DNA from 4 places in the Micromonospora sp. C81 genome. Region 2 is predicted to be linked to each of the others. Evidence: riboswitches for the same ligand, from Rfam matches in the RefSeq annotation. Region 2 holds a riboswitch; each other region holds the start of a gene.
The links. Region 2 has a riboswitch for cyclic di-AMP ahead of KBX46_RS33100 (NlpC/P60 family protein). Riboswitches for the same ligand answer to the same signal wherever they lie in the genome.
Positions count from the first base shown of each region.

Region 1 (7,446 bases), on a different contig from region 2:
GCGGCCGAGCTGGTGCCGTTGGAGGCGGGGGAGACCGTCGTCGGCCTGGCCCCCCTGGGTGGGCAGGCGGAGGGCTCGCCGGGGCTGGCGCTGGGCACCCGGCAGGGCGTGGTGAAGATCTGCGCTCCGGAGTGGCCGGTGCGCTCCGACGAGTTCGAGGTGATCGGTCTGCGCGACGGTGACGAGGTGGTCGGGGCGACCTGGCTGACCGATGGCACCGAATCGCTCACGTTCGTCACGTCGGAGGCGTCGCTGTTGCGCTTCCCCGCCGGGCTGGTTCGTCCGCAGGGCCTCAAGGGCGGCGGGATGGCCGGCATCAACCTGCCGGCCGGTGCGCGGGTGACGTTCTTCGGCGCGGTCCGCACCGACGACCCGGGGCACGGCGAGCCGATGGTGGTCACCTCCACCGGGGCGACGGTCAAGGTGACGCCGTTCAAGTCGTACCCCGCGAAGGGCCGGGCGACCGGCGGCGTGCGCGCGCACCGCTTCCTCAAGGGTGAGACGGACGTGGCGGTTGCCTGGGTGGGCCCGCGCCCGGTCGGCGCGACCGGCACCGGCGATCCGGTGGAGCTGCCGGCGGCGGACCCCCGCCGCGACGGCAGTGGCTTCGCGGTGATGCTCGGCCCAACGGTGGTAGGCCACCTCATCGAACGCGACTGACCCCCCAAACCCGCCGCCCCCCGGGGCGTGCGGGGTGTCCCGACCTCAAGATCCGCGCAACTTCGGGGGAGTTGCTGCCTCCGACATCCCGCAGGCAGCGCTTTCCCTGAAGTTGCGCGGATCTTGGCGTCTGAACGCGGTCCGTGCGCGGGGTATGGTGAGGGTTCTTGTTGTCGGTGATGGCCTGGGTGCGCCGCCAAGCACCTCTCACATGATCTTTCTTCTGTCCGGCGGAGTCGCCGGCGCGGCGTGAGCGCCGCCATCCGGGTCCGGCCAAGGCGTGAGCTGCGTGCCGCCCGCCGACCCCGCCAGCATCGCTGCTGGGGTCATCTGATCGCCGCCCCGCTCTGGCCGCTGCACGGCGCGAACCTGGGCACCCTGCTGCGCACCTGTGACGCGGTCGGTGCCTGCCTAGCCGTGCCGCCGTTCCGGTGGGTGGACGAGGCTCTGGCCCGGGGCAACACCCTGCGCCGGCCGGGCTGCGTCCACCGGGTCGGCAGCCCGCTGCGGTGGCTGGCCGCCGAACGGGCCGCCGGCACCCGGATTCTCGGGGTGGAGCTGGCCGACGAGGCCGTCAGACTCGGTGACCTGCCCGCCGCTCGGGGGCGCACCGTGGTGCTGCTCGGGCACGAGTCGACCGGCATCCCGCCCGAGGCACTCGACCACCTGGACGCGGCCGTGGAGATTCCCATGGTCGGGCACGGCCAGAGCCTGAACGTCGCCGTCGCCGGGTCGCTGGTCCTCTACAGACTCGCCGGCCTGCTGTAGGGCAGGCCGGGGCGGCGCCGACGAGGTCAGGCGACGTTGACGGGGCGGAACTGCACGCTGACCCGGGGGCCGACGGGGCGGGCGGTCTTCGGGATGGCATGTTCCCAGGTGCGTTGGCAGGAGCCGCCCATCACGATCAGGTCGCCGTGGCCCACCGGGAAGCGCAGGCTGTCGCCGCCGCCGCCACGTGGGCGCAGCAGCAGAGGGCGGGGTGCTCCGAAGGAGACGATCGCGACGATGGTGTCGGTGTGTGCTGACCGGCCGATGGTGTCGCCGTGCCAGGCGACGCTGTCCCGTCCGGAACGGTAGAGGCACATGCCTGCGGTGACGAAGGGCTCGCCCAGCTCGGGCGCGTAGTGCCGGGTCAGCTCCGCCCGTGCCGTGGTGAGCACGGGGTGGGGGAGTTGCCGGTCGCCGCCATACCAGCAGAGCAGGCGGGGCACGTCGACCTCGGTGTCGTACATGGTGCGCCGCTCGGCACGCCAGGGCACCTCGGTGAGCAGGGTGTCGAGGACGGCGTCGGAGCCGCGCACCCAGCCCGGGAGGTGGTCGACCCAGGCGCCCCGGCTGAGCTGGTGTCGTCGGATCTGACCGGGCAGCGCCCCCAGGGCCGGCTCGGCGTCGGCGAGGTCGAGCATCGACGGCTGGTAGGCGGCCTGCATCATGCGGCCACCCTAGCAGTCCTTTCGTACACCCGTGCTATTCCTGTGCCACGCGGATCCCTCAAGATCGTGCTCGATCCCAGATCATCCGGCCGGTCCCGCCCACCACCTCGCTACCGAAGCTGATCACCGAAGCTGACTTGGTGGTCAGCGCCGCAGGCACGTCCACCTGGGAACTCCGCTGCCTCGGCGCACACGCCCACGGATGGTCCGGTCCGCCACCAGGGCAGCCTGTGCCTACCCATTCCGCGTTGGCCGGGGTGGAACGCGTCCGATTCACCCGGGAGTGCCCCGGGTAGGGTGCCCCGGGTACGGCCCCTTCTGGGCCGTCGCGGGCGTCGCCGTCGCGCCGTCCGACGTCGTACCGAGGAGGACACGCACGTGCTGGTGACCTTGCCGAGCGTCGGGATCCCAGCATGACGAGCGCCGCCGCGGCGACGGCTGCCCGGCCCACCCCCGCGCCGGCCCGGCTGCCCTCGCTGACCGGGCTGCGCTGGATCGCCGCGTTGCTGGTCTTCGGATTCCACGCGGGCACCATGCGGATCATCGCCGAGCCGGACTACAAGGCCGTGGTCGACGCGCTGTTCACCCTCGGCCTGTCCGGGGTGCAGTTCTTCTTCATCCTGAGCGGTTTCGTGCTGGTCTGGTCGGCCCGCGTAGGCGACTCCCGGCGCACCTTCTGGCGGCGACGGGTCGCCAAGATCTATCCGAATCACCTGGTGCTGTGGGGGGCGGCGCTGCTGGTCGCCTGGTGGTTCGCCGACCCGGTCCTGCCGGCGGTCGCGCTGGAGAACCTGCTGTTGTTGCAGGCCTGGGATCCCCGACCGGGCTGGTTCTACAGCATCAACACCGTGAGCTGGTCGCTCTCCTGCGAGTTCTTCTTCTACCTCTGTCTGCCGTTGGCGCTGCCGCTGCTGCGCCGGGCCCGGCCGAAGCTGCTCTGGGTGCTGATCGTCGCGCTACCTCTGCTGATCCTCGCGCTCTGGCCGGCCCAGCACCTGGTGCCGGAGGCGAGCCGCTGGTGGTTCACGCAGATCTTCCCGCCCGTACGGTCGCTGGAGTTCTGGATGGGCGCGGTGGCGGCCGAGCTGATGCGCCGTGGCCTCTGGCGGGGCCCGGGGCTGACCGCAGCCAGCGTGATCTTCCTGGCCACCTGGGTGGCAGCGGCAGAATGGATTCGCGCCGAGCTGTGGACCACGCTGCTCGCGGTGGCGTATCTGCTGGTGATCACTGCCGCCGCGGACGCGGACGTCCGAGGTAAGCGTTCCCCATGGCGGTCCCGACCGGTGGTCTGGCTCGGCGAGGTCTCCTTCGCCTTCTACCTGGTGCACGTGCTGGTGATGACGAGCGTGCTGCGCTGGAGCGGTGACTGGGGGACGGGCTTCCAGGGCTGGCGTGGCCCCGTCGCGGTGCTCGGCTTCCTACTGGTGAACCTGGTCCTCGCCGGGCTGCTGCACCGCTTCGTCGAGACCCCGATGATGCGCCGGCTCGCTCCACGCCGCCCGGCCCGCCAGGTGGCCGTCCCTCAGCAACGCACCGCCAGTATTGAAGTCAACGGCCGCGAAGACCGCACCGCCGATGCCGTCGGGACCCAGGCCCAGGCCGGCGAAGCTGCCGTCGGCGACGTCGAGCAGGCCAGCAGTCGATCGACGTACGTCGACTCGCGCTGAGGCGTCCGCACTGGTCAGCGCGGTCGGCGCGGTCGGCGCGGCGTACGCCGACACGCCCGTGGTCGATGCGCCCGGCCCGGCGTGACGGTAGCGTGGGGGCGTGCTTCCGGTCGCGTTCACCTGTCCCCTGTGGTGGGTGGCGCGCTGGGCGACACGGGTGCTGACCAGCCTCGCCGTCGTCGCGGCCCTGGCGCTTGGCGCAGGCCCGGCCTCGGCCGCCGCGCCAACGCCGACCGCCGCGCCAACGCCGACCGTGCACGCGGCCCCGGCGGTCGCTGAGGGAGCCGCCGAGAAGGCCTTCCCGGTCTGCTCAGTCGACTCGCACCCGGCCGTGGTGGCCGGAGTGCCGCTGGTGTGCGCGGCCAGGTCTGAACGGCTGCCCCTCGTGGACGGTCCGAGGAGCTGGGCGCCCCGGGCTCCACCCGGGCGCTGATCCACCGGGACGAGCGTCCCGTCGCCGCGCCCTGTCGATCCACCCGTCCCGCACCTCGCCGATCCGTGGCCCACCGTGGCCCGGTGGCCGGTGGGGCTCCCACCGCATTGTTCTCTCCCCGAGGTGCCGACCATGGAGACCGTCGTCTTCTACCAGTTCGTGACCGAGGTGCCGCAGGCCGCCGCCATCTGGTCAGCCCTGTTCCTGCTGGCACTGGGCGTACTCGTCGTGCTGGCCGCCCGCCCCGAGCGGGACCGGCCAACGGACGACCCGGCCCCGGCGGCGCCCACCGCCCGGGAGTTGGCTGAGGCCGAGGCCGTCGACCTGCGCCGGTACGCCGAGGAAGTGGCCGTCGCCGCGGCCGGCGCGGGGCAGAACGCCCGGCGGCGACGGGCTTCCTGGCTGACCGCTCAGGAGGAGATGGAGCGGGCCTGGGGCGGGTACGACGAGGCGGACGCGGCCGCGCGTCGCTTCGCGGGGGCCGGGGCGCTGCCCACCCCGCATACCCCCCGCACCCCCGCCGAGTACGCCTCCCGGGAGCGCTACCTGCATCGCGCGGCGGCGGCGGCGCACTGGCGGGGCGACCTGACCATGGCGCAGTTCGGCGACGTGTTCGGGCACCGGCACGGTTGGGATCCCCGGCGGCACCCGGTCGAGCAGGAGGTGCTGCTGAGCCGGGCGATCCGGGACGCGAGGCTGGCCGACTACCAGGCCGCAGCCACCCGGGAGCGGGCCGCCTGGCGGGACGCGGAACTGGCCGCCGAGTCGGCCCGCACTCTCGCCGAGGAGGCGTACGCGGCAGCGGCCCGGCTGCGGCCGAACCCGGTACCCGCCCGCCGGGCGGCTACCCGGGCGTTCCGTCCCGCCCTCGTGGCACGTTGGCGCCCGGCTCGCGCGGGTTGAGCCCGATCCGTTATGTGAGCCCGGTCATGTCAATGGCGAATCGGGCGTCGGGCACGATTGGCTCGATTGTCCCCGTGATTGTGGCCGCATAATCGGCGACCTGTCCGGTTGTCGCCCGTTGGCGTCACCGTAACCGCTTGTCCCATCGAGTCACGTCATCGGCAATACGCGCAGAAATTGTCGCGCCGATTGGGGTTTACGCAGCTGAACCCGGCTTGGCAGGGTGAGAGCCGGCCAGTACTGTCGTCCCGTCCGGTGCGGTAACCGATCGCAAGAGGCGACGCCGCGCCGACCCGCTCAATCGTGATCTACGAACCGGGGACCCATCAGTAAGTCCGGGGTGAATCCGCGAGCCACGGCCCGCGGTAGGGCGATCTTCCCGCCCGAATCCGTCAGCTAACCCGGTAGGCGGTGTCGGAAGGAGTTCCATCCTCGTGCATCACCTTTCCACCCCTCGGTTGTTCCTTCGCCTCCACGGCGTAGCGGTGCCCCCGCTCATTCGTCCAGTGACGGTGAGCTGACCCCCCGGGTCATCGCCTAACCGCCCGGCCACGCCGGGCGTTCCCCTGAGCGGTTCACCATCCGCGGACCATCGTCCGCGCGCTGGCGCCTGCCCGGATGCCGGTCCGGCCCCGGTGTGCCGCTCTCCCCCCGATCCGTGGAGGACCCCGTGAAGCACACCCTGAAGCGTCAGCTCCGCCGCCTCACCACCGAGCGTCCGTACCAGATCGTTGTCGCCTCCGCCGCGGCCCTCGCCATCGCCACCACCACCGGCGCCCTGGTCACCAGCGCCGACGACGCCCCGGCCAGTCAGCACACCGCGACCACTGTCGCCGAGATGCGCAGCGACACCGCTGCCTCCCGCAGCGAGGCGCGCGACGCGTCCCCCTCGGCCAGCACCGCACCGACCACCGCCGCCCCCGCGCCGGCCACCAGTGCCGCGTCGCCCGCAGCCAAGGCCAGCAGCAACCCGGACCTGACCCGTAAGCCGGAGCGGCCGAAGCCGCCGGCGACCAAGGTGCTCGACTACGACTACCAGGCGCAGAACACGTACTACAACTGCGGCCCGGCTGCCACCCGCAACGCTCTCAGCGCCGCCGGAATCGACCGCACCCAGAACGAGCTCGGCGCCGAGCTGGGCACCACCGAGATGGGCACCAACTCGGCCCTGGACACCACCCGGGTGCTCAACGCCGAGGTGAAGGGCTCCCCGTACCGGACCCGGATGTTCGCCGGCACGCCCAGCCCGGCCCAGATGGACCAGCTCCAGGCCGACGTGGTCAAGGCCATCACCGACGGTCGCGGTGTGGTGGCCAACGTCGTCGGCGACGCCACCGACACCAACGGCGGCTGGCACTCCTACGGCGGCGGGCACTACATCGCCGTGGTGGGTTACAAGGACAACGGCCGGACCGTGCGAATCGCCGACTCGGCCAACGCGGCCGACCCGTCGTACTGGATCACCACGATCGACCTGGCCAACTGGATCGCCAGCCGGGGCTACTCCGCCTGACCCAGGCACGTTGACCGCTTCGGGCGCCGTCCCCCACAAGGGGCCGGCGCCCGCGGCGTCTTCACCGAGCGGTCAGGCCTGCGCCGCATCGACGACCCTCGTACCCGTTCGCGAACCGTGGGAGACTGCGGCCGTGGTGGATGAATCAGGTGGCCGGGCAGGCCGTGGGCCGATCCTGTTGCTGCTGCACGGGATGGGGGCGACCGGGGACGTCTGGTTGCCCTCGGCCCCACTGCTGAAGCAGCACTGGCCCGGGCGGTGGCTGGCACCGGACCTTGCCGGTCACGGCTGGTCGGCCCCGCTGCCGTCGTACTCCTTTGATGGGTTCGCCGAGCGGATCGCCCACGGCCTGGTCGCCGGCGACCGGATCGTCGTGCTCGGGCACTCGCTGGGCGGGGTGGTCGGCCTGGCGTTGGCCGCCCGCGCCGCCGGGATGCCGGTGGACGCGGTGGTCGGGCTGGGCATCAAGGCGGTCTGGTCACCCGACGAGCTGACCCGCGCGGCCGAGCTCGCCGCGCGCCCGGTGAGCTGGTTCGCCAGCCGCACCGAGGCGGCCCGCCGCTACCTGCGCGTCTCCGGGTTGGTCGGCCTGGTCCCGCCGGATCATCCGGTGGTGGACGCCGGGTTGCGTCAGGTCGACGGCCGGTGGCGCCTCGCCATGGACCCGACAGCCTTCGGCGTCGGCGAGCCAGACCTGGTCCCGTTGCTGGCGGCGACCGACGTGCCGGTGGTGCTGGCCCGTGGCGAGCACGACCCGATGGTCACCGACGAGCAGCTAAGGGCGTACGGCGTACCGGTCGTCACGCTGCCCGGTCTCGGCCACAACGCACACGTGGA
Region 1 covers NZ_JAGPXS010000012.1:98,158-105,603, forward strand. The annotation lists gene KBX46_RS20235 (DNA topoisomerase (ATP-hydrolyzing)) at 1-660, shown strand, start outside; gene KBX46_RS20240 (TrmH family RNA methyltransferase) at 910-1,428, shown strand; gene KBX46_RS20245 (alpha-ketoglutarate-dependent dioxygenase AlkB) at 1,455-2,090, opposite strand; partial or broken gene KBX46_RS32580 (spore coat protein) at 2,171-2,284, shown strand; gene KBX46_RS20250 (acyltransferase) at 2,507-3,760, shown strand; gene KBX46_RS20255 (hypothetical protein) at 3,861-4,193, shown strand; gene KBX46_RS20260 (hypothetical protein) at 4,326-5,096, shown strand; cyclic di-AMP (ydaO/yuaA leader) riboswitch at 5,381-5,522, shown strand; gene KBX46_RS20265 (C39 family peptidase) at 5,755-6,609, shown strand; gene KBX46_RS20270 (alpha/beta fold hydrolase) at 6,743-7,446, shown strand, end outside.
Region 1: it holds a riboswitch for cyclic di-AMP, as region 2 does, so the genes downstream of both, KBX46_RS20265 (C39 family peptidase) here and KBX46_RS33100 (NlpC/P60 family protein) in region 2, are expected to answer to the same signal.

Region 2 (7,446 bases):
GCCAGGCGCTGCACCAGGCGTTGCGGGTGGACCGGAATGGGCCCGGTAAGCCGGTAGGCAGCGCGAGCAAGACCAAAGGCAAGCCGGGCAAGAAGTCCGGCAGCAAGAAGGGTAAGAAGGGGTCAGCGGACCGGGACGGGGCCGGGGATGACCGTGGCTAATGGCACGCTAATGGCACACGGCATGACGGCTCACCTCGGAACATCGAAGGCCCTGACCGGGACTCGCGTCCTGACCAGGGCCTTCGCAGTGGAGCGGGTGACGGGAATCGAACCCGCACTGTCAGCTTGGGAAGCTGATGTTCTGCCATTGAACTACACCCGCAGGCGGCACCACTGTACCCGAGTGGTCGATCCGGTGCACCCAGGCACCCCCGCGAGCCCACCACGCCAGGCGCCCAGGAAGAAGTTTCCGGACGGCAACATATGGCCGTTCTCAAATGCGTCGATGAGTTGTAACGTCTGCCACACGTTGCCAGCCACGGCGTGACACACCCCCTGCCGCGCCGCCAGAAAGAGGTGGGCCCATGGGACCCCGTCCCAACCTGCTGACCCGGCGTGCTGCCGGTGTCGCGTCGACGACCCTCGCGCTGCTGCTCAGCACCGCTGCGGTGGGCGTCGTTCCGGCTGCTTCGGCCTTCTCCGCGGCGCCCGGTGGCGCCTGCGTGGAGCCAGCCGACAGCCACTCCAACGCCCGGCTCAAGCCCGGTGCGGCGGCCAAGCACGACCCGAACGAGTTGACCGCGCAGCAGGTCCGCGAGCGGGACGCGGACCTCGCCGCTGCGTTGCGCGAGCGCGCCAACTTCCGTACCGGCGCCGGTGCGACGGCGCTGGCCACGGTCACCATCCCGGTGGTGGTGCACGTGATTCAGGAGAACAGCACCCGGGCCGGCGGCAACATCCCCGACTCGCTGATCACCTCGCAGATCACCGTGCTCAACCAGGCATACGCCGGTGCGACCGGCGGAGCGGTCACCGCGTTCGCCTTCCGACTCGACAAGATCAACCGGGTGACGAACCCGTCGTGGTACCCGATCGTGCAGGGCTCGTCGGCGGAGCGGTCGATGAAGTCCTCGTTGCGGGTGGGCGGCAAGAACACCCTCAACATCTACCTCGGTGAGCTGAGCAACGACCTGCTGGGCTGGGCGACCTTCCCGCAGCGCAAACTGAGCAGCATGGACGGCGTGGTCGCGCTGAGCGAGTCGCTGCCGGGCGGCACCGCCACCAACTACAACCAGGGCGACACGGGCACCCACGAGGTGGGCCACTGGCTGAACCTCTACCACACCTTCCAGGGCGGGTGCGGCGGCTCGGGTGACAGCGTCAGCGACACCCCGGCCGAGGCGTCGCCGGCCTACCAGTGCCCGACCGGGCGCGACACCTGCTCGGCGACCGGGCTGGACCCGATCACCAACTTCATGGACTACACCTACGACTCGTGCATGTACCAGTTCACCGCCGGGCAGGCCAGCCGGATGCTGACCGCGTGGAACGCGTACCGGGCGGCATAACTTCCCTGCGTACGACCGGTGCCGGCCCCGTCACGACGGGGCCGGCACCGGTCGCTTTCTCCCCAGGACCAGGTCAGGCGGCCGAACACTGGACGTTGCGGCTGCGGCGGGCCGGGCGAGCCTGCGGTACGGCTGAAGGTGCGGCCGGGGCCAGTGGGTCGAGCCACACCTGCACCTCCGGCCCGCCGACGGCGACACCGAGGCCGTGCTGCTCCCGGCGGGCCAACATCGCCACGTCGACGGTGAACTCGAACAACCGCCAGTCGACCTGCGGCTCCGCCCGGGCGCCCTGCGCCAACCGTGCGACCCGGAGCGGATCGGTCACCGGACGGGCGCGACCCGCCACGTATGCCTCGTCGTCGCTCTCCTCCGGCGGGAACGAGTGCAGCGCGTAACGGCCGTCGCGTTCGAGATCGCGGCGCTTCGGAGAGTCGACGATGAAGCAGAACAAGCCCTCGTCGGTGATGACCGGGGAGACCGGATGGACCCGGGGCCCGCCGTCGGCGCGGACCGTGGCCAGGTAGCCGAAGCCTGGCCCGTACTGCTGGAGGAGAACGCGGATCCCGTCGGCGAGTCGGGGCTCGTCGGCGGCGAATTCGGACCAGGAAGCCATGCGGGCATTCTATCGAACAAATGTACGAGCAGCGACCTCGACTCGCTGGTCATCGGCACCGAATCCTGGCACTTTCGGCAACGCAGCTATGGTGGTCCGATGCTGCTCTCCGACCGCGACCTGGTCTCCGAGATCAAGGCCGGCACGCTGGGCCTGGAGCCGTTCGAGCCCACCCTGGTCCAACCCTCCAGCATCGACGTCCGACTCGACCGGCTGTTCCGGGTCTTCAACAACCACCTCTACACGCACATCGATCCGGCGATGCAGCAGGACGACCTGACCTCTTCGGTCGAGGTGCCCGACGGGGAGCCGTTCGTGCTGCACCCGGGCGAGTTCGTGCTGGCCTCGACGCTGGAGGTCATCTCGCTGGGCGACCAGCTCGCCGGCCGACTGGAGGGTAAGAGCTCCCTGGGCCGGCTCGGGCTGCTCACGCACTCCACCGCCGGCTTCATCGACCCGGGGTTCTCCGGTCACGTGACGCTGGAGCTCTCCAACGTGGCGAACCTGCCGATCACCCTCTGGCCGGGCATGAAGATCGGGCAGCTCTGCATCTTCCGGCTCTCCTCGCCGGCCGAGCACCCGTACGGCTCGGCGGTCTACGGCTCGCGCTACCAGGGCCAGCGGGGTCCGACGCCCAGCCGCGCCTGGCAGCACTGGCGCACCTGGCCCACCCGCTGACGGGCTGAGGCACCACGGTCAGACGACGAGGGCCCGCCGCGACCGATCGCGACGGGCCCTCCTGGTCACCCAGGATCAGCCTGGGCGGCCGTAGCTGTGGATCGGGCCGTCGTCGACCTTCTTCATCTTGACCGGTTGGCCGGCCTGCGAGGCGTGCACGACCCAGCCGTTGCCGACGTACATGCCGACGTGGTGGATGTCGCTGTAGTAGAAGACCAGGTCGCCGGGGCGCAGGTCGGCCTTGCTGACGTCCTTGGTGACGCGGCTCTGCTGAGCGGCGTTGTGCGGCAACGACACCCCGGCCTTCGCCCATGCGGCCAGCATCAGCCCGGAGCAGTCGTACGAGTTCGGGCCCTCGGCACCCCACACGTAGGGCTTGCCGATCTGCGCGCAGGCGAACTTGACCGCCGTGCCCGCAGCGCCGCCGGGATAGCTGCCGGGGCAGGGCGCCGGACGCAGCGGACCGCCGCCCCCGTTGCCGTACACCTTGAGGCGCAGCTTCTGCAGCCGGTCGATCTCCTCGTTGATCTGCTTCTTCTTGGCCGCCAACTGGGCCTCGGTGCGGGCCAGCTGGGCCACCATCTCGTCCAGCGGCGCCTTCTGCGCGGCCAGCTCGTCGCGCAGGTCGGCGACCTCGCGTACGTCCTGCTGCTGGTTGTGCGCGAACCGGTCGAGCATTTCGAGCTGGCTGACCACCTCGCTGGGTGACCGGCTGCCGAGCATCGCGTTGACGGTCGAGACGGTCTCGCCCTTGTACGCGCGCACGGCCAGCGCGCTGACCTTGTCCATCGCGGCGTCGACCTGCCGCTCGAGCGGGGCGATGCGGGCGGCCAGCGCGTCCGCCTGCTTGCGCTTGACGGCGAGGTCGGCGCGGGTGGCGTTGTGCCGTTCGATGATCGGTTCGAGTGTGTTCCAGTCGGCGTCGATCTGGCGCTCGATCTCGGCGACGGACGGGTCGGCGTGGGCGGCCGTGGCGCTGCCCGTCAGGACGACGGCGACGCCGACCAGTGCGGCGAGAGCGGTGGTGAAGCGGGACCAGCGTGGGCGCGGCACGATCGACGTCGGGACGGCGAATGCCGACCGCTCGGACGACGGCCGCGGGGCATGGAGTGCCACCGGGGTTCCGTACTCCTTCTTCCTGACCGCCTACCGGGTTAGCTGACGGGTTCGGGCGGGAAGTCGGCGCCCTACCGCAGTGGCTGCGGATTCACCCCGAGGGACGTGGGTCCCCGGTTCGCTCGGAAACGACTCGGCGGTGTCGGTCCGTTACCGCCCGGGATGGGCGGAGCTGCTGTCGGGCCGACAAATGACCAGAGTAGAGACGCCCGTTACCGATCCGCAACCCGTACGGCCGTGACACTCCGTACCGATTGGGTGGGGGTCACCGACCGTGCGTGAAGAATTCTTTCTGAACAAGTAGATAGATGGAAAGGTATTGACGCGGACTCTCCAGCGGCGCGATGGTGACCTGACCTCTACCCGCGAGAATCTAGGGGGTTCGATGCACCATCCAACCGTGTCGGCCGGCTGGCGCGCGCTGCTCGCCACGACCGTCGTCGCCGCCGCGAGCGCGGTGCCACTCTCCACGGCCGCCAACGCCGCACCCACCGCCGATCGCCAGCAGCAGTACGCCGCCGCGGCGACCGAGTACGGCGTGCCGACGGGCGTGCTGCTCGGCGTCTCCTATCTGGAGTCCCGCTGGGACAGCAACGCCGGCACACCGAGCACGAGCGGCGGCTACGGCCCGATGCACCTGACCGATGCCCGCCACGTTGCCGCTCTACCCGGGCGCGGCCACCACGACGCCGGCGCCGAGGACCCACGCGGTGACGACTCCCGGCCCTCCCGGGTGCCCGCGCCCCGACCCGTCGAGGCACCCGCACCGACCGCCGCCGCGTTGCAGACCGTGGACGCGGCGGCCGCACTGACCGGTGCCACCCCCGAGGCGCTGCGCACCGACGCGGCGGTCAACATCCGGGGTGGGGCCGCGTTGCTCAGCGCGTACCAGCGGGAGTTGGGTGCGCCGGTCGGAGCGGACACCGACCCGGCGGCCTGGTACGGCGCGGTGGCCCGCTACGCCGGTGCGGACAGCGCCGACGCCGCCGCGGCCTTCGCCGACGAGGTCTTCACCACCATCGCCGCGGGCGAGTCCCGGATGACCGACGACGGCCAGCGGATCACCCTGCCGGCGCGCGCGGTACAGCCCGAGCGCTCCCGGTTGGACCGGCTGGGCCTGCGCCGGTTGGCCCGCCCGGACGGGCTGGAGTGCCCGCGCACCATCTCCTGCGAGTGGATCCCGGCACCCTACGAGGCGTTCGGCGACGGGGACTACGGCAACCACGACCTCTCCGACCGGCCCGCCCGGCAGAAGATCGAGTACATCGTCATCCACGACACCGAGGCGAGCTGGGCGACGACCCTGAAACTCGTCCAGGACCCGACGTACGTGAGCTGGCACTACTCGCTGCGCTCGGTCGACGGGCACATCGCCCAGCACGTCAAGACCAAGGACGTCGGCTGGCACGCGGGCAACTGGTACGTCAACGCCAAGTCGATCGGTCTCGAACACGAGGGCTTCGCCGCGCAGGGCACCTGGTACACGGAGGCGATGTACCGGACCTCGGCGAAACTGGTGCGGCACCTGGCGCTGCGGTTGGGCATCCCGCTGGACCGCCAGCACATCATCGGCCACGACAACGTGCCCGGCACCGTCGCTTCGACCGTGCGGGGGATGCACTGGGACCCGGGCCCGTACTGGGACTGGACGCACTACTTCGACCTGCTGCACGCACCTCGGCTGGACACCGGCACCCCGGCCACCGGGCTGGTCCGGATCGACCCGGACTACGCCACCAACCAGCCGGCGTTCACCGGTTGCGTCACTGCGGGCGTCCCGTGCGCGCCGCGCGGCTCCTCGTCGGTCGTGCTGCGGAGCGCACCGTCCGCGGACGCGCCGCTGGTCAACGACATCGCGCTCCGACCGGACGGCACCCCGAACACGATGGCCGTGTCGGACCACGGGGCCCGGGCATCAGCCGGGCAGACGTACGCGCTCGCCGGACGGCAGGGCGACTGGACCGCCATCTGGTACCTCGGGCAGCGGGCCTGGTTCCACAACCCGGCGTCCGCGCCGACCGCCAGTTGGACCGTCGGCGTCGTGGCCACGCCGAAGCCCGGTCGGACGACCATCCCCGTGTACGGAAGGGCGTACCCGGAGGAGGCGGCGTACCCGGACGGGGTGCCCTACCAGACGATCTCGCCGTTGCAGTACACCCTGGCCGCCGGACAGCGGTACGCAGTCGGCGCGGTGCTGGCCGGCGAGTACTACCGGGCCAGCACGTTCGACGGCTCGTCGCCGGGCGACTGGACGGTGATCCGCGGCAAGAACCGCTACGCGCAGATCCAGTTCGGCCACCGCATCATGTACGTCGATCTCGCTGACGTGCAGTTGCTGCCCTCCCCGGTGGGCGCGCCCCGCTGACGAACAACGACGGCCCCCGGTCGGTGACCGGGGGCCGTCAGTGCGTGATCTGGATCAGCCAGGTCTGCGGAACCCGGCGACCGGCATGGTGTTGATGCTGGACACCTGCACCGGTTTGCCGGCACGTGGCGCGTGCACCATCTGGTTGTTACCCAGATAGAGCCCGACGTGACTCAGCCCGGAGAAGAAGAAGACCAGGTCACCGGGGCGAGCATCAGCTCGCGCAACCGCCTTGCCCTCGTTCCACTGGTCACCGGTGTGGTGGGTCAGGGAGATCCCGGCCGCCTTGTAGGCGTACTGGGTCAGCCCCGAGCAGTCGAACGAGTTCGGGCCGGTGGCACCCCAGACGTACGGCTTGCCGACCTTGCCGCAGGCGGTCTTGATCGCGGTGCGGGCGGCCTCGCTGACCACTCCGTTGATGGTCGGGCAGGCCGCGGTCTTTACCGTGGTCTTGGGCATCGACGCCTCGAGCTGCTTGATCTCGGCGTCGATCTGCTTCTTCTTGGCCGCCAGGTCGTTCTGCTGCTTGGTCTGGGTGACGATCAGCTCGTCCAGCTTCTGCTTCTCGCCGTCGTACTTGGCCCGCACGGCCAGCACGCCCTCGACCTCCTTGCGCTCCTGCGCGGCCAGCCGATCGAGCACGGTGAGCTGCTCGGCGAGCGTGTCCGGCTTGACGCTGACCAGCAGCGAGCCGATGTCGTGCGACGGTCCGGAGATGTAGTAGCGGGAGGCGAGGTCGCCGACCCGGTTGAGCGCCAGCTCGCTCTGGAGCGCCAGCGGCTCGATCTTCTTCTGCAGGCCCGCCGACTTCTGTCGATTGACCTTCAGCTGCGCCCGGACCTTGTTGTACTGCTCGATGGTGGGCTCCAGCTGCTCCCACTTCTTGTCGATCTGCGCCTCGATCTCGTCGACCGTCGGATCGGCGTGAGCCGGTGCGGCGAGCAGACCGGCGCCGACTGCGGCGGCGGCGACCAGGACGAGCAGACGGTGGACGCCGCGGCGCAGGCCACCTGACCGAGCAGACGTGTTCAGGCCGTGACGATGAGGGGGCATGGTTGCCACCGGCATCGACTCCTTTGCAACCGACCGCCGGGCGCCTCGCGTGAGGGAAGGGCCGAGGCAGACGACCCACAGCGGTCGGTGCCTCACATTAGGGAAGCTCGG
Region 2 covers NZ_JAGPXS010000003.1:322,243-329,688, reverse strand. The annotation lists tRNA gene KBX46_RS07710 (tRNA-Gly) at 251-324, opposite strand; gene KBX46_RS07705 (zinc metalloprotease) at 527-1,510, shown strand; gene KBX46_RS07700 (pyridoxamine 5'-phosphate oxidase family protein) at 1,584-2,123, opposite strand; gene dcd (dCTP deaminase) at 2,223-2,801, shown strand; gene KBX46_RS33100 (NlpC/P60 family protein) at 2,877-3,917, opposite strand; cyclic di-AMP (ydaO/yuaA leader) riboswitch at 3,931-4,066, opposite strand; gene KBX46_RS07685 (N-acetylmuramoyl-L-alanine amidase) at 4,303-6,282, shown strand; gene KBX46_RS07680 (C40 family peptidase) at 6,337-7,350, opposite strand.

Region 3 (7,446 bases), on a different contig from region 2:
GTGATCGTCGGCTGCTCCGACTCCCGCCTGGCCGCTGAGATCATCTTCGACCGCGGGCTGGGCGACCTGTTCGTGGTCCGCACGGCCGGCCACACCGCCGGCCCCGAGGTGCTCGGCAGCGTGGAGTACGCGGTGACAGTGCTGGGCACCCCGCTGGTGGTGGTGCTCGGGCACGACTCGTGCGGTGCGGTGCAGGCGGCCCGGGAGGTCGCCACGACCGGCACCCAACCTCAGGGGCACCTGCGGGCGGTGGTCGACGCGGTGCTGCCCAGCCTGCGCCGGGCCGAGACCGAGGGTGTGCAGGACATCGACGGCATCGTCGACATCCACATCGCACAGACCGTCGAGACGCTGCTCGGGCAGTCGCCGGTGCTGGCCGACGAGGTGGCGCAGGGGCGGTGCGCGGTGGTCGGTGTGTCGTACCGGCTCGCCGCCGGAGCGGTCCGCCCGGTGGCCGCCGTGCCGGCCGGCTTCGCGACGCTCGGCGAGGAGGCCGGGCCCCTCGACCCGGCCGCGCCCGCCGCCGCCTGACGCGACGAGGGCCGCTCCGCGCGACGCGGAACGGCCCTCGGCGAGGGTTCAGCGGGTCAGAGCAGCGACATGTGGACGTGGTCGGTGTGGTTCGACGGCCCGCTGTACGAACTCCAGCCAGTCGCCGGGAACCAGATCTGCCGGTTCCAGATCACGTAGTAGATGCCCAGCCGGTCGGCGTTACGGATGAGGAAGGCGGCGACGTTGTTGCCGTACCTCCGGGTGTCATCGTTGTGCCACGGGGCGAAGCCGCTCTTCTGCAGCGACCAGTCGCAGGCACGGCCCTTCGGGTGCTCCCACGGCCCACCGGATCGGTAGCAGCCGACGAACCGGTTGTAGCCGGCCGCCTTGACCTCCTTGTACGCGTGCAGCGTGCGGGGCGTGACGCAACCGGACGTGGTCGGGTCATTCTCGCTGCACGACTGCGGCTTCCAGTCACCGTCGGCGGTGCGACCCGGCCCGATCTTGGCCACCTTCGAGGTGGCGTCCACCAGGCCGCCGGTGAAGCCCTTGCCGCCAACGAGGGAGAGCGCCTTGTCCGCCTCGCTCTTCCGCCTCGCCATCAGGGCGGTCTGCTTCTGCTGCTCGCGGACCTCCGCGTCGAGGGCCAGCTTGGCCTGCTCGGCGCGGGCCTTCACCGTGTTGACCTCGGCGAGCTTCTTCTCATTGACCATGTTCATCTCGTCGAGCACCGCGGCGCGCTGGACGAAGGCGTCGGGAGCCTTGCTCTCCAGCAGCATCGCGAGCGCGCCGATCCGGCCGGTCCGGTACGACTGGGCGGCGATCAGCCCGACCTGTGGGGTCAACGCGTCCAGGTCGGCCTTGGCCCGGTCGACCTCCAGGGCCAGCTCCAACTGCCGCTTCTTGGATTTGTCCAGTTGGGACTTGGCGGCGGAGTAGTCGCGGTTGGCCTGCTCGATGACGTCGGTGAGCAGCTGCGGCTCGCCGTCCTCCTCGTGCCCGGACGGTGTGGGGGTCGTCGGGGCGGCGTGGGCCGGGAGGGGCCCGGCGAGCACGGTCAATGCGGCGATCACGGCCACCACGGGTGTCAACCAGCGGCGTAGGGGTGCCGTCACAATGTTCCCTTCCGTCGACCGCCGACCGGGTTAGCTGACGGGTTCGGGGCGGAAGTGGCCCCTACCGCTGACGCGGATTCACCCCACGTACCTGGGTCCCCGATTCGCCGGTTGGCGATTGGGCGGTGGCACCGCAGGCGCCGCTTCGCGCCTTCATCGGTAACCGGCAGCGAGGTTACCCGAGAGTCGGCCGTGTGAGCTACGCCTGGATGCCGACCAAAAGCGTCATTTCGCCATAGCGTTGAGTGACCAGTGACGTGGTTCTCAGGGTGGACGCCCGATCTGGTCACGCTGAGGAGTGTCACCATGCCGTATCCGTGCTCCTGTTCGGCTCCGGCCACCCGTCGGTGGCGGTGGATGGGGGTGGGGTCCGCGTCGGTTCCGGCTCGTCGGAGCGACCCGCTCGCGGAGAGATGAGTGCGGCCAGTGCCTCCGCCCGGTCCGGCTGAGGTCGCGGGGCGGAAGCGTCGGTGGACGGTGTGGCGTCCGTGCGCCCGGCCGCGGTCACCACTGCGGCCAGCCCGGTGGTCAGTGGCACGGCGGCGATCAGGCCGAGGGTCGCGACCGCGCTGCGGACGATCTCCTGCGCGAGGAACTCGCTGGTGAGGATCTGCCCGATCGGCCGCGCGTCGGCGGTGAGCAGGAGCAGCAGGGGCAGCGACGCGCCCGCGTACGCCAGCACGATGGTGTTGACAGTGGAGGCGATGTGCGCGCGGCCGACCCGGGTCGCGGCCCGGTAGAGCTGCAACCGGGTCAGGCCGGGGTTGGCGTGCGCCAACTCGGTGACGGTGGCCGCCTGGGTGACCGTCACGTCGTCGAGCACCCCGAGCGAGCCGATGATGATCCCGGCGAGCAGCAGACCGTGCAGGTCCACGTCGCCCTGGAACATCGACAGCGTGGTGGCGTCCTCGCTGCCGAAGCCGGTGAGGTGGGTTGCCGCCGTCGCGATGGTGGCGAGCACGCCGGTCAGCACCAGGCTGCCCAGGGTGCCGAGGACCGCGACCGAGGTCTGTGCGGTGACCCCGTGCGTCAGGTACAGCACCACGAACATGATCAGGGCGGCACCCACCACCGCCACCAGCAGGGGTGACTTGCCGGCGCCGATGCCCGGCAGCACGAAGGTGAGCAGGATGGCGAAGCTGGCCGCCAACCCGGCGAGCGCGGCCAGGCCCCGCCACCTACCGAACGCGACGATCGCCGCGGCGAAGACCACCGCCAACCACAGCATCGGGGTGCCACGCTGGTGCTCGGAGATGTTCCAGTTGCTGGTGCTGGGATCGGTGGGATCGGTCAGCTCGACCAGGATGACCTCGTCGCCGACCGCGACCCGGGGTGCGCCCGGCCCGTCGGGCACCGGTGTCTGCACCTGCTGGCCGGCGGACGGCCCATCGTCCACCCGGACGTCGACAGTGCCGCACTGCCCGCCGCCGACGCGTGGTGTGCCCTCCGGGCTCGACGGTGTCGGCGGGCATGGTTCGGTCACCACCCGGGTCACCGTGCCGGGGAAGCGCGGCACATCCGCCCCGCCGTCGGTCTCCGGTGCCCCACCGCGCGGCCAGAGCAGCAGTGCTGCGAGCACGGTGGCGACGAAGAGGGGCACCACCGTCATGATGAGGATCCGCCGGACCCGGGGCGGGGCGGACGGAGCGGGGCGGGTGTGGTCGGAACCCAAGGCGAGACTCCCAACGATCCGGTGCGGGGTACGTGTCAGTGGGCCGGTCGGTTCATCCGCACTGCGGAATCGCGGCGGGAGACGCGGCGGATCGCTGACCGACGACCATCCGATCACGGATGGTCAGTGCCCGGCCCGGGCGGCCAGGAGCGACGCCACCGGGTGGCGGCGCCGTTGCCCGTTCGTGCAGCGGCATGCGGGGGGTCATCGTGGGGAATGCTAACCAGCCCGGCTTGGGGACGCAGGTCGTGACGGAGTGTCGCCGCCGAACCGCTCGCGTGCCGGTCCCCGGCCAGGCATGTTGGAGACATGCCCGCTCAATCACCGCCCGATCCCGGCCATGAGCGGCACGCCACCCCGGCCACGCCCCCGCAGCAAGCGGGGCACGACAACCACGCCGGGCACGACAACCACGCCGGGCACGACAAGCACGCCGGGCACGACAAGCACGACAAGCACGCCGGGCACGATCCGGCGATGTTCCGTCGTCGCTTCTGGGTCTGCCTGGCGCTCACCATCCCGGTGGTCCTGGCCAGCCACCTGGTCTGGGACCAGCTGGGTCTGAGCTGGGACGTTCCCGGCCGCTCCTGGGTGGGTCCGGTGCTCGGCTCGGCGGTGTTCTGGTGGGGCGGCTGGCCGTTCCTGGTCGGTGCGGTCCGGGAGGTGCGGGACCGGGCGCCCGGGATGATGCTGCTGGTCGCGATGGCGATCACCGTGGCGTACACCGCGTCCCTGGCGACCAGCGTGGGCGTCTTCGACCTGGACTTCTGGTGGGAGTTGGCCGCGCTGGTCACCATCATGCTGCTCGGGCACTGGCAGGAGATGAAGGCCATCGGGCAGGCCCGGGGAGCGCTCGTGGCGCTGGCCGCGCTGCTACCGGACGAGGCCGAGCGGGTGGCGGCGGATGGCCGGGTCGAGGCGGTGCCGGTGACCGGTCTGCGGGTCGGTGACGTGGTGCTGGTCCGCCCGGGCGGGCGGGTGCCGGCCGACGGGCGGATCATCGATGGCGGCGCCGAGCTGGATGAATCGATGATCACCGGGGAGTCGCGGCCGGTCGCCCGGTCGACGGGTGATCGGGTGGTGGCCGGCACCGTCGCCACCGACTCGGCGATCCGGGTCGGTGTGGAGGCGCTGGGTGAGCAGACCGCACTCGCCGGCATCCAGCGCATGGTCGCGCAGGCCCAGGCTTCCGGTGGGCGGACCCAACTGCTGGCCGACCGTTTCGCCGCGGCGCTGTTCTACGTGGCCACCGGCACCGCCGTGCTGACCGTGCTGGTCTGGACCGCGCTCGGTCAGCCCGACGAGGCGGTGGTGCGTGCGGTCACCGTCCTGGTGATCGCCTGCCCGCACGCGCTGGGTCTGGCCATCCCCCTGGTCGTCGCGCTCTCCACCGCGTTGGCCGCGCGGTCCGGAATCCTGGTCAAGGACCGGTTGGCGTTGGAGCGGATGCGGACGGTCGGCGCGGTTCTCTTCGACAAGACCGGCACGCTGACCCGGGGCGAGCACGCGGTCACCGACGTGGTGACGGTGCCGGGCATCGGGCGGGACGAGGTGCTGCGGATCGCGGCGGGTGTCGAGTCGGACAGTGAACATCCGTTGGCCCGGGCGATCGTGGCAGCGGCCGGACACGCAGGCCCGGCCCCGGCCGCCGGGTTCCGCTCGCTGCCGGGCCGCGGTGTGCAGGCGACGATCGACGGTACGGAGTACGCGGTGGGCGGGCCGGCGCTGCTGCGGGAACTGGGCCTGTCGCTCCCGACGGAGCTGGTGACGGCGAACGAGCGGTGGTCGGCGCGGGGTGCGGCGGTGCTGCATCTGGTGCGGCTGCCGGACGCCGTGCTCGGCGCGTTCGCGTTGACCGACGAGGTGCGTCCGGAGGCCCGGCGGGCCGTCGACGAGCTGCGTGCCGAGGGCGTCCGAACCATCGCCATGATCACGGGTGACGCCCGACCGGTCGCCGAGGCGGTCGCGGCCGAGGTCGGTTTCCGGCCCGGTGTCGACGAGGTCTTCGCCGAGGTGCTGCCGGGGGAGAAGGACGACCGGGTGGCGGAGCTCCAGCGGCGAGGGTTGATCGTGGCGATGGTCGGTGACGGGGTGAACGACGCTCCGGCGTTGGCCCGAGCGGACGTCGGTATCGCGATCGGCGCGGGCACCGATGTGGCGATCGAGTCCGCCGGGGTGGTGCTGGCGTCCTCGGACCCGCGCGGGGTGGCTGCCGTGGTCCGGTTGTCCCGGGGCTCGTACCGGAAGATGCGACAGAACCTGGCCTGGGCGGCGGGCTACAACGTGGTGGCGCTGCCGCTGGCGGCGGGTGTGCTGGCCTGGGCCGGCGTGGCGTTGAGCCCGGCGGTGGCAGCGGTGCTGATGTCCGCGTCCACCATCGTGGTGGCGCTCAACGCGCAGTTGCTGCGCCGCGTCCGTCTCGACCCGGCGCCGGGCTGAGGGGCGTCAGCCGCGCTTCATCAGCCGGCCGACCGCCGCCATCATCTCGGTGGCCATCTCGTCGGCCCGGCCCTCGGCCGCCCCCTCGTGCATGCAGTGCCGGGCATGCCCGTCGAGCAGCCCCAGCGCCACCTTGTCGAGTGCGGCCTGGATGGCAGAGATCTGAGTGAGCACATCGATGCAGTAGCGGTCGTCGTCGACCATCTTCTCGATGCCGCGGACCTGCCCCTCGACGCGGCGGAGCCGCGTGAGCAGTTGGTCCTTGCTGGCGGTGTACCCGCGGATCGGGGTGGGTGCGGTCATGCGAACCAGGATAGCGTACCCCTGGGGGGTATGGTACGGTCGTCTTCGGGTGGGATACCCCCACCGGGTACGGGTAATCCGTTCAGGGAGGCGTTCCAATGGTCAACACGACGTACCAGGTGCAGGGCATGACCTGTGGGCACTGCGTCAGCGCGGTGAGCGCCGAGGTCGGCGCGATCCCGGGCGTGCAGGACGTCCAGGTCGACCTCGCGGCCGGCCGGGTCACCGTCAGCAGCGACCAGCCCCTCGACCCGGCAGTTGTCCGGGCTGCCGTCGACGAGGCCGGCTACGACCTCGTCGACGCGTGATCGGAGGGCGGGCATGCGCACCGTGACGAGACTGGCCGGGTTCGCCGTGGGCCTCGCGGCGGTCTTCGGCACGACGTACGGGATCGGCCGGGTCGTCGACCGCGCCCCGGTGGTCGAGGGCCGGCACGACGGCGACGGCGCCCATGCGACGGGCGAGCACGACGAGACGACCGACCGGCTCCCCGGCGGCCTGCTCGTCTCCGACCGGGGCTACACCCTCGAACCGGTCGACGCCCCGGCGGACGAGTTCGCCTTCCGGATCGCCGGGCCGGACGGTCAACCGGTGACCCGGTACGACGTGGCGCACGACAAGCAGATGCACCTGATCGTGGCCCGGCGGGACCTCTCCGGCTTCCGTCACGTGCACCCCGAGCTGGCAGCGGACGGCACCTGGCGGGTCGACACCCCGCTGGCCGGTGCCGGGCTGTGGCGGGCGTTCGCCGACTTCACCCCGACCGGAGGCGAGGCGCTGACCCTCGGGGTGGACGTGACCGTCCCCGGTGAGCTGACCGAACGGCCGCTGCCCGCCCCCTCGACCAGCACCACCGTCGACGGCTACACCGTCACCCTGACCGGCTCGCTGCAGCCTGGCCGCACCTCACCGCTGACCCTGACGGTGAGTCGGGGCGGGCAGCCGGTCACCGACCTGGAGCCCTACCTGGGCGCGTACGGGCACCTGGTGGCCCTGCGCCGGGGTGACCTGGCATACCTGCACGTGCACCCGGACGGGACTCCCGGCGACGGGCGGACCCGGCCCGGCCCCGCGGTCACCTTCCTCGCCGAGGTGCCGTCGGCTGGCAGCTACCGGCTCTACCTCGACTTCCGGCACGGCGGGGCGGTGCACACCGCCGAGTTCACCGTCGTCGCCGGCACCCCAGCGGCCGGCACTCCAGCGGCCGACGCCCCACTCACCGGGGGCGACCCGAGCGGACCCGCACCGACCGGGGGCGCCGACCACGGCACCCCCGGGCACGGGCACAACTGACGGGACCAGACGATGACCACCACCAGCAGCAGACCACTGCCCGAGGCGCCGAACCGGATCGAGTTGGCGATCGGCGGGATGACGTGTGCAGCCTGCGCCGCCCGGATCGAGAAGAAGCTCAACCGGATGGAC
Region 3 covers NZ_JAGPXS010000005.1:107,850-115,295, reverse strand. The annotation lists gene KBX46_RS11415 (carbonic anhydrase) at 1-531, shown strand, start outside; gene KBX46_RS11410 (hypothetical protein) at 588-1,607, opposite strand; cyclic di-AMP (ydaO/yuaA leader) riboswitch at 1,612-1,742, opposite strand; gene KBX46_RS11405 (YibE/F family protein) at 1,909-3,279, opposite strand; gene KBX46_RS11400 (copper-translocating P-type ATPase) at 3,589-5,718, shown strand; gene KBX46_RS11395 (metal-sensitive transcriptional regulator) at 5,725-6,021, opposite strand; gene KBX46_RS11390 (heavy-metal-associated domain-containing protein) at 6,120-6,329, shown strand; gene KBX46_RS11385 (hypothetical protein) at 6,343-7,314, shown strand; gene KBX46_RS11380 (cation-translocating P-type ATPase) at 7,327-7,446, shown strand, end outside.
Region 3: it holds a riboswitch for cyclic di-AMP, as region 2 does, so the genes downstream of both, KBX46_RS11410 (hypothetical protein) here and KBX46_RS33100 (NlpC/P60 family protein) in region 2, are expected to answer to the same signal.

Region 4 (7,446 bases), on a different contig from region 2:
ACCGCTCGCCGCCGTCGCCTCGCCCGCGGAGAGCACGTCCAGGGAGACCGCCATCGCCCGGCACCCGTTCGTTGCGGCGGTGAAGGCGGCCCCCACCGTCCCGGAGTGCAACACGGCCCGGCCGGCGTTGGCACCACGGTTGATGCCGGAGAGCACCACCGATGGCGGTGGGCCGAACGCGCCGTGCAGGGCGATCAGCGTGATGAAGCCCGGTGAGCCGCCAACCCCGTACGCCGGCACGCCCTCCAGGTCGGGCAGCGGGTGGTCGTTCACGACCACCCGTCCGTCCCGTTCCACGGCGCTCATCGCGGCGCTGGTGCCGCTCGCCTCCTCCAGCGGGGCGGCGACCACCACGTCCAGGCCCCGCTGCCGGGCAGCCCAGGCCAGTGCCTGGATGCCCGGCGCGGCGATCCCGTCGTCGTTCGTGATCAGCACCCGCAGGGTCATCGGTCGACCGCCCGGTCGGCCAGCTCGTCCGGGGTGGTCCGCTCCTGCTGCCGGCTGTCCGCAGGCACCAGTCGGACCCGTTCCACCAGGCCGGTGATCGAGTCCAGTCGTCCGGTGCCCAGGCCGTGCCGGGTGACGTTCAGCGCGCCGGCTGCGGCCCCGGTCCGGATGGCGGTCCGGATGTCCCCGCCGCCGGCCACGACGGCCGCCACCCCGGCGGTCATCGAGTCGCCCGCGCCGCGCGGGTCGGCGGCCTCCAACCGGGGCATCTCGACCTCGAACAGCTCCCCGTCGATGAGCGCGAGCGCCGGCTGGTCGGCCCGGCTCACCACCACCGTCTCGGCGCCCGCCGCGTGCAGCTCGTACATGGCCCGGGTCAGTTCCACGATGTCGTCGCTGCGGGCGCGGCCGTCGCGGATCAGCTCCTCGTGGCTCACCTTGAGGAAGAAGACGCCGCCCTCCAGCGCCGAGCCGAGGTGATCGCCGGAAAGGTCGACCACCACCCGACCGCCGTTGGCGCTGAGGTCGGCGGCGAAGCGTCGGTACAGGTCGGCAGGCACGAGCCACGGCTCGTTCGGCCCGCTGAGGATGCTCACCGCGGCCGACAGGCCCTCGCCGAGGGCCAGGTTGTACAGCTCGTCGAGTTCGTGTCGGCTCAACGGCTGACCGGGCACGTCGGCGATCTCCTGCCGGGAGCCGTCCCGGCGGTCGTGCACGTACCCGCCGCTGCCGGAATCACGGGCCACCGCCTTGAGGTCCACGCCCTCACTGACCAGCAACGGCTCCAGCACCTGGCCGATCTCGCCGCCGAGGGCGGCGCAGAGCACCACCTCGACACCGAGCGACATCACCATCCGGGCCTGCCAGACGCCCTGCCCGCCGGGGTGCAGGTGCAGTTCGGGGTGGTCGTTCGGCTGGTCGACGGTCACGGTCAGCTGTGGAGTGGGCGCGAAGACCATCACGTGCCCGCTCACCGGATCGTCGCCGTTCATGATGTCCGCCTCCAGCACGGTCGGGTGATTCCTCACTGAACGACCTTAATGCGCCAAACGGTGACTGGGCGTGTCATCGGGCCGGCCCGGGCCGGCCCTCGGACATTGCCAGCCAGACATCGGTACGGGACGATCGTGCGACCATCGACGGCGGGAGACGGTGTGCTCAGCAGCGATACCTTCAGCTACACCGTGCAGGCCCGGTGTTCGCCGGCCGAGGCGGCGGCGCTGCTCAGCGACCTGACCCGGCAGGGTGAGCTGCACCCGTTGATCGTCCGGGTCCGCCGACTGCCGCCCCGACCCGGTGCGCAGGCCAGCTACACGATCAACGACCGGCTGGCGGCCGGCCCCCTGCGCTTCCGGACCACCTACCACGCGGACGTGCTGATCAGCGAGGACGACGAGATCGTCATGGTGGCCCGCCAGTGGCCCGCCACCACCGTGCGTAACCACACCCGGCTGCGCCCCGAGCCGGACGGCCTGACCCGGATCGACGTCGACATCACCCTGACCGCGCCGACCCCGCTGTTCCGGTACGCGTTCCGTCAGGCCCGGGCCGCCCACCTCGCCCTGGCCACCCGCCTCGGCGCTGCCCTCGACCGCACCGGAGACCCGCCGCCCTCAGCCTGACCCGAGCGCGGCACGGCAGCGGGGTCACCGGTTGCGGGCGCGGCCCGCCAGGGCGGGCTGGGCGGCGGGACGCCGTCCCCACGGCTTGTACGTGGACAGCACCGTCGCGATGATCATCAGGCTGGTCGACACCGCGGGGGCGATCACCAGATCGGCGCGGTCCCGTGCGGGCAGGGCGGCGCCCACCGCTCCGGCATGCCGCAGATTCGGGGTGAGCAGGAACAGCACCAGCCCGACCATCACCGTGGTGAGCACCAGCTTGACCACCACCCACCGGTAGCGCAGCAGGCCCCACGGGGTGAGCAGCGAGCTGGCGACACCGATGAGCCAGACCAGGACGCTCAGCGGCGCGAACAGGACGGTGCCGACCAGCGCGCCGACCGGGTAGAGCACCGCCGGGTCAGCGCCCCGCTGCACGGCGATGCCGAGGGTGAGCAGCACCAGGTCGGCGCCGAGCCAGCCCAGCGAGGTGACCAGGTGCAGGGTGAGCAGCCCCTTGCGGGCGGTGGGTGGGATCCGAGGCATACCGCGATGCTGCCCGCCGACCGCCGCCGGGTCGTCCGACGAGCGACGACATCAGGGGTACGCCCGGCGACGTAGCCCGGTCGGACAGCGCTGCCCGGACGAACGTGATGCCTGTGAGTCATCTTGATGACTCACAGGCATCACACACTTTGGGGAACGGCCGGATCAGTAGACCGACAGGTGCACGTGGTTGGTGTGGTCGCTGGACGGGTCGCCACCCGCCCCGCTGTAGGACTTCCATCCGCTGCTGGGCAGCCAGATCTGCCTGTACCAGATCACGTACAGCACGGCGAGCCGGTCGGCGTTGCGGATGAAGTACGCGGCCAGGTTGTTGCCGTACGTCTTGTCGCCGCCGGTGGCGTCGCCGCCGAAGCCGCCCGTCTGGGCCGCGAAGTCGCAGGCCCGGCCCTTCGGGTGTTCGCCGGAGCCGCTGGGTCGGTGGCAGGAGACGTACCGGGTGAAGCCGGCCGCCTTGGCCTGGTTGAGGGCGTGCAAGGTGCGCGGGGTGATGCAGCCGCTGGCCGGCGTGGGGTCGTTGACGCTGCACGTCTCCGACGGCCAGGAGCCGTCGGAGTTGCGCGGCGCGGCCTTCGCGTTGGCGGCGGAGGTGCCCCGGTTGGAGTCGGTGTCGGCGGCGGGCTGCGGCTTGGGGGTGGTGGCCACCGTCAAGGCCCGTTCGGCCTGCTCCTTGCGCTTGGCCATCACCGCGACCTGCTTGCGCTGCTCGTTGATCTCACCGTTCAGGGCGACCTGGGTGCGGTTGGCCTGGTCCTTGCTGCTGAGCAGGTCGCGCAGCACCCGGTCCTCGTTGGCGGCCACCGCGTCCAGTGCGGCTGCCCGGTCCATGAAGCCTTCCGGGCTGTCGCTGTTGAGCAGCGCCGACATCGCGCTGAGCCGGCCGGTGCGGTACGCGACGCCGGCGATCTCGCCGACCTTGCCGCTGCGTTGGTTGAGCTCGACCTCGATGGTCTTCAGTTGGGTGGTGAGCTGCTGCTGCCGCTGCACCGAGGCGGCCAGGGCGCGCTTCGCGTCCAGGTAGCCCTTGCTGGCCGCCTCGAGTTGGGCTCGCAGCGCGGGGGTGCCACCCTCCTCGTCGGAGTCGGGGGCGGCGGCCCGCAGGCCGGTCGGTGGAGCGGCCGAGGCGGTGCCGGCCGGGAGCGCGACGCCGAGGGCGAACATCGCGACGATCAGGGCCGCCAGTCGGGCGGCGGGTGGTCGTGCTGGTGCCACTGTGCATGTCCTTCCGTCAGCCGCCGACCGGGTTAGCTGACGGGTTCGGGACGGAAGATCCCTACCGCTGACGCGGATGCACCCCAGGTACGTGGTTCCCCGGTTCGCCCTCGCGGGCGATTAGGCGGCGACCACCACCGGCGCCGGGAGGGCGCCGCCTGGTGGAGGCCGGGACCGAGCCTACCGGTGCCGGTGGGGTGGCTGCAGCCAATGTGACGGACGGTGCGTGCGTCGTCACGAGAGGCTGCTGTCACCACTCGATCGAGCCACACGCTCCCGAGGCGGCACCCGGCTCGATCTGCAACGTCGCGTGCTCGATCCGGAAGTCGTCGTGCAGGGCCGTACGCGCGGCGGTGAGCACCGCGCCGACCTCCGCCCCGGGTGCCATGGTCAGGTGTGCGGAGGCCACGTCCATGCCGGAGGTGAGCGTCCAGACGTGCAGGTCGTGCACCTCGACCACACCGGGGACCGCGGCCAGTCGGTCGTGCACGGCGGTCACCTGGAGGTGCTCCGGGGCGGCCTGCACCAGGATGCGGACGGCAGCCCGTGCCAGCCGCCAGGTGCGCGGGAGGATGAACACGCCGATGGCGACGGCGACCAGCGGGTCGGCCCACCACCAGTCGGTGACGGTGATGAGCAGTGCGGCGCCGATCACGCCGACCGAGCCGAGCAGGTCGCCGAGCACCTCCAGGTAGGCACCCTGAAGGTTGATGCTCTCCCGGGCTCCGGCGCGGAGCAGGGCGAAGGCGGCGATGTTGGCGAGCAGGCCGAGCACGGCCACCGCGAGCATCGGGCCGGCGATGACCTCGTGCGGGTCGCCGAAGCGGCGGATCGCCTCGATCACCACGTAGATCGCGACGCCGGAGAGCAGGACGGCGTTGGCCAGCGCGGCGAGCACCTCGAGTCGGTAGAGCCCGAAGGTGCGCTGCGGGTCGCCGGTGGCCCGCCGGGTCGCGGTGATCGCGGCGAGCGCCATCCCGATGCCGAGCACGTCGGTGAACATGTGCCCGGCGTCGGAGAGCAGGGCGAGCGAGCCGGTGTGCAGGGCGGCTACCGCCTCGACCACCATCAGGGTGGCGAGCAGCCCGAATGCCGCCCAGAGGCGGCCCCGGTGCTGGTGTGCGGCATTGGCGACGGACCCGTGGTGGTGGTCATGACCTGCGCCCACGAGAACCACCCTCCGCCGCCAGCCGGGACCCGGTCAAATGTATGTTCACATCGCTATGTATGCAAGTGTAGGGGCGGCAACTCTCGCCGGCGGCTCGCCAGCACGGATCAGCCGGTCGGGTCGATGGTGGTGAGGCGCTGCGTGGCCCGGGAGAGCGCCACGTACAGGGTGCGCACCCCGGCACCCGGATCCGCCCGGATCTCGCTCGGGGCGACCAGGACGACCCCGTCGTACTCCATGCCCTTGGCCTCCAGGCTGGTGACCACCTGGAGCCTCGGCGCGCCGAGTGCGGCGACCCAGCCGGCGACCTCGTCGCGGCGGGGGACCGGCGTGATCACGCCGACGGTGCCCTCCACCTCGGCCAGCAGGCCGGCGGCCGCCTCCACTGTCGCGGTCTCCAACCCGCTCGGGGGCACCACCAGCTCGACCGGGTCGACCCCGGTGGAGCGGACCGCGGTCGGCAGCGGCAGGTCAGGATAGAGCCGGCGGATCTCCGCCGCCGCCACCGCGAAGATCTCCGAGGAGTTGCGGTAGTTGGTGGTGAGCGTGAAATCGTGCCGCTTGCGCCGACCCAGCGCCTGGTCCCGGGCCCGGTCCAGCTCGTCGGGGTCGCCGGTCCACGCGGTCTGGGCGGGGTCGCCGACCACCGTCCAGGAGGCCAGACGGCCACGTCGACCGACCATCCGCCACTGCATCGGTGAGACGTCCTGCGCCTCGTCCACGACCACGTGCGCGTAGTCCCGGTAGTCCTCCGGGCGCTCGCGGGCCGCCGCGCGGGCGGCCCGTTGCCGCTCGCCGAGGGTGCTCAACTCGCGTACGCCGCCAGCCAGCTGGAACGGGTCGCGCCGGGCCTTGGCCGACTGCGCCGGCTTGCCGAGCAGGGAGTCCAGCTCGTCCAGCAGCGCGATGTCGGCGATGGTCAGCCCGGTCGTGTCCAGGTGCCGGTACGCGGCGCTGAGCAGCCGGATCTCCGCGGAGGAGAGGATCCCCCCGGCGTACCGGCGCAGCCGGTCCGGCTGCGCCAGCCAGCCCAGGACATGGCGAGGGTGCAGCCGGGGCCACCACGCCTTGAGGAACTCCCGGAACTCCGACCGCTCGGCGATCTCCGCCTCGAAGGTCCGCTGGTCCGGCAGTCGAATGCCCACCTCACGGGCCTGCGCCCAGAGCGCGGCGAACACCCCGTCGAAGCCGGCCCGGCGCACCTCGTTGCGGCGGGCACCCCGTTGCAACGCGCGGTCCCGGATCCGGTCCAGTGCCGTCCGGTCCAGCCGCAGCAGCGTGCCCCGGTAGAGCAGCCGCAGCTCACCCGGGCCGCCCGGCACCGCGTCGCGGGCAGCCCGCTCCAGCACCCGACGCATCCGCAGCGAGCCCTTCACCGCCGCCACCTCGGGCGGGTCGGTGCGGGTGGCGCTCATGCCCGGGAACAGGGTGCCCAGCGAGTGCAGGGTCGCGGTGTCCTCGCCCAGCGACGGCAGCACCGAGCCGATGTACTCCACGAAGACCGACGACGGGCCGACCACCAGGATGCCGCCGCCCGCGTACCGGCTGCGGTCGGAGTAGAGCAGGAAGGCGGCCCGGTGCAGGGCGACAGCGGTCTTACCGGTGCCGGGGCCGCCCGCGACGATCGTGACCCCGGAGCCGGGGGAGCGGATCGCCTCGTCCTGTTCCCGCTGGATGGTCGCCACGATGTCCCGCATGCCCCGGCCGGTGGCCTTGGACAGGGTGGCCAGCAGCGCACCGTCACCGACGACCGTCATGCCCTCCGGCGCGGCGTTCGGGTCGAGCAGGTCGTCCTCGATGCGGGTGACCCGCTCGGCGCGGGACTGGATCGTGCGGCGGCGCACCACGTCCAGCGGCTGCGCCGGGGTGGCCTGGTAGAAGGCGGCAGCGGCCGGTGCCCGCCAGTCGACGACCAGCGTGCGGGCGTCCTCGTCGCGGATGCCGAGGCGCCCGACGTGCAGCACCTGACTGTCGCGTAGGTCCAGCCGGCCGAAGACCAGCCCCTCGTGCTCGGCGTCCAGGGTGTGCCGCCGCTGCGCCGCGTGGAAGACCATCGCGTCGCGCTCGACCAGCGCCCCGTGCGTGCCCACCCGAGCCATCCGGTAGCCGTCACGCTCGGCGCGGACCGCCGACTGCCGTAGTTCGGCGAGTCGGGCGTACACCCGGTCGAGGTGGCGTTGCTCGACGGCGATCTCCTGCTCCAGGCCGGTCTGGTCGGTCAACGCACGCTCCTTCGAAGGTCGCCGGCAGGCGGCGGAAACCGCGCAAGCCAACCGCAGAAGGGTACGGCCCCCGGCCCGGCCCGCCGCGCCCGAGGTGCGGGAACGCGCTCAGACGCCCGTCCCGGCGGGCGTCACCCTGCGCTGCGGTGCGGCGAGCACCCGACGCAGTACGCCGGTGAGGGCGGCGTTGACCTCGTCCGGGCGCTCCATCATCAGCATGTGCCCGGCACCC
Region 4 covers NZ_JAGPXS010000021.1:1,983-9,428, forward strand. The annotation lists gene surE (5'/3'-nucleotidase SurE) at 1-447, opposite strand, end outside; gene KBX46_RS26980 (PfkB family carbohydrate kinase) at 444-1,406, opposite strand; gene KBX46_RS26985 (SRPBCC family protein) at 1,602-2,069, shown strand; gene KBX46_RS26990 (hypothetical protein) at 2,094-2,594, opposite strand; gene KBX46_RS26995 (coiled-coil domain-containing protein) at 2,760-3,824, opposite strand; cyclic di-AMP (ydaO/yuaA leader) riboswitch at 3,830-3,961, opposite strand; gene KBX46_RS27000 (cation diffusion facilitator family transporter) at 4,075-4,992, opposite strand; gene KBX46_RS27005 (AAA family ATPase) at 5,100-7,214, opposite strand; gene KBX46_RS27010 (alpha/beta fold hydrolase) at 7,323-7,446, opposite strand, start outside.
Region 4: it holds a riboswitch for cyclic di-AMP, as region 2 does, so the genes downstream of both, KBX46_RS26995 (coiled-coil domain-containing protein) here and KBX46_RS33100 (NlpC/P60 family protein) in region 2, are expected to answer to the same signal.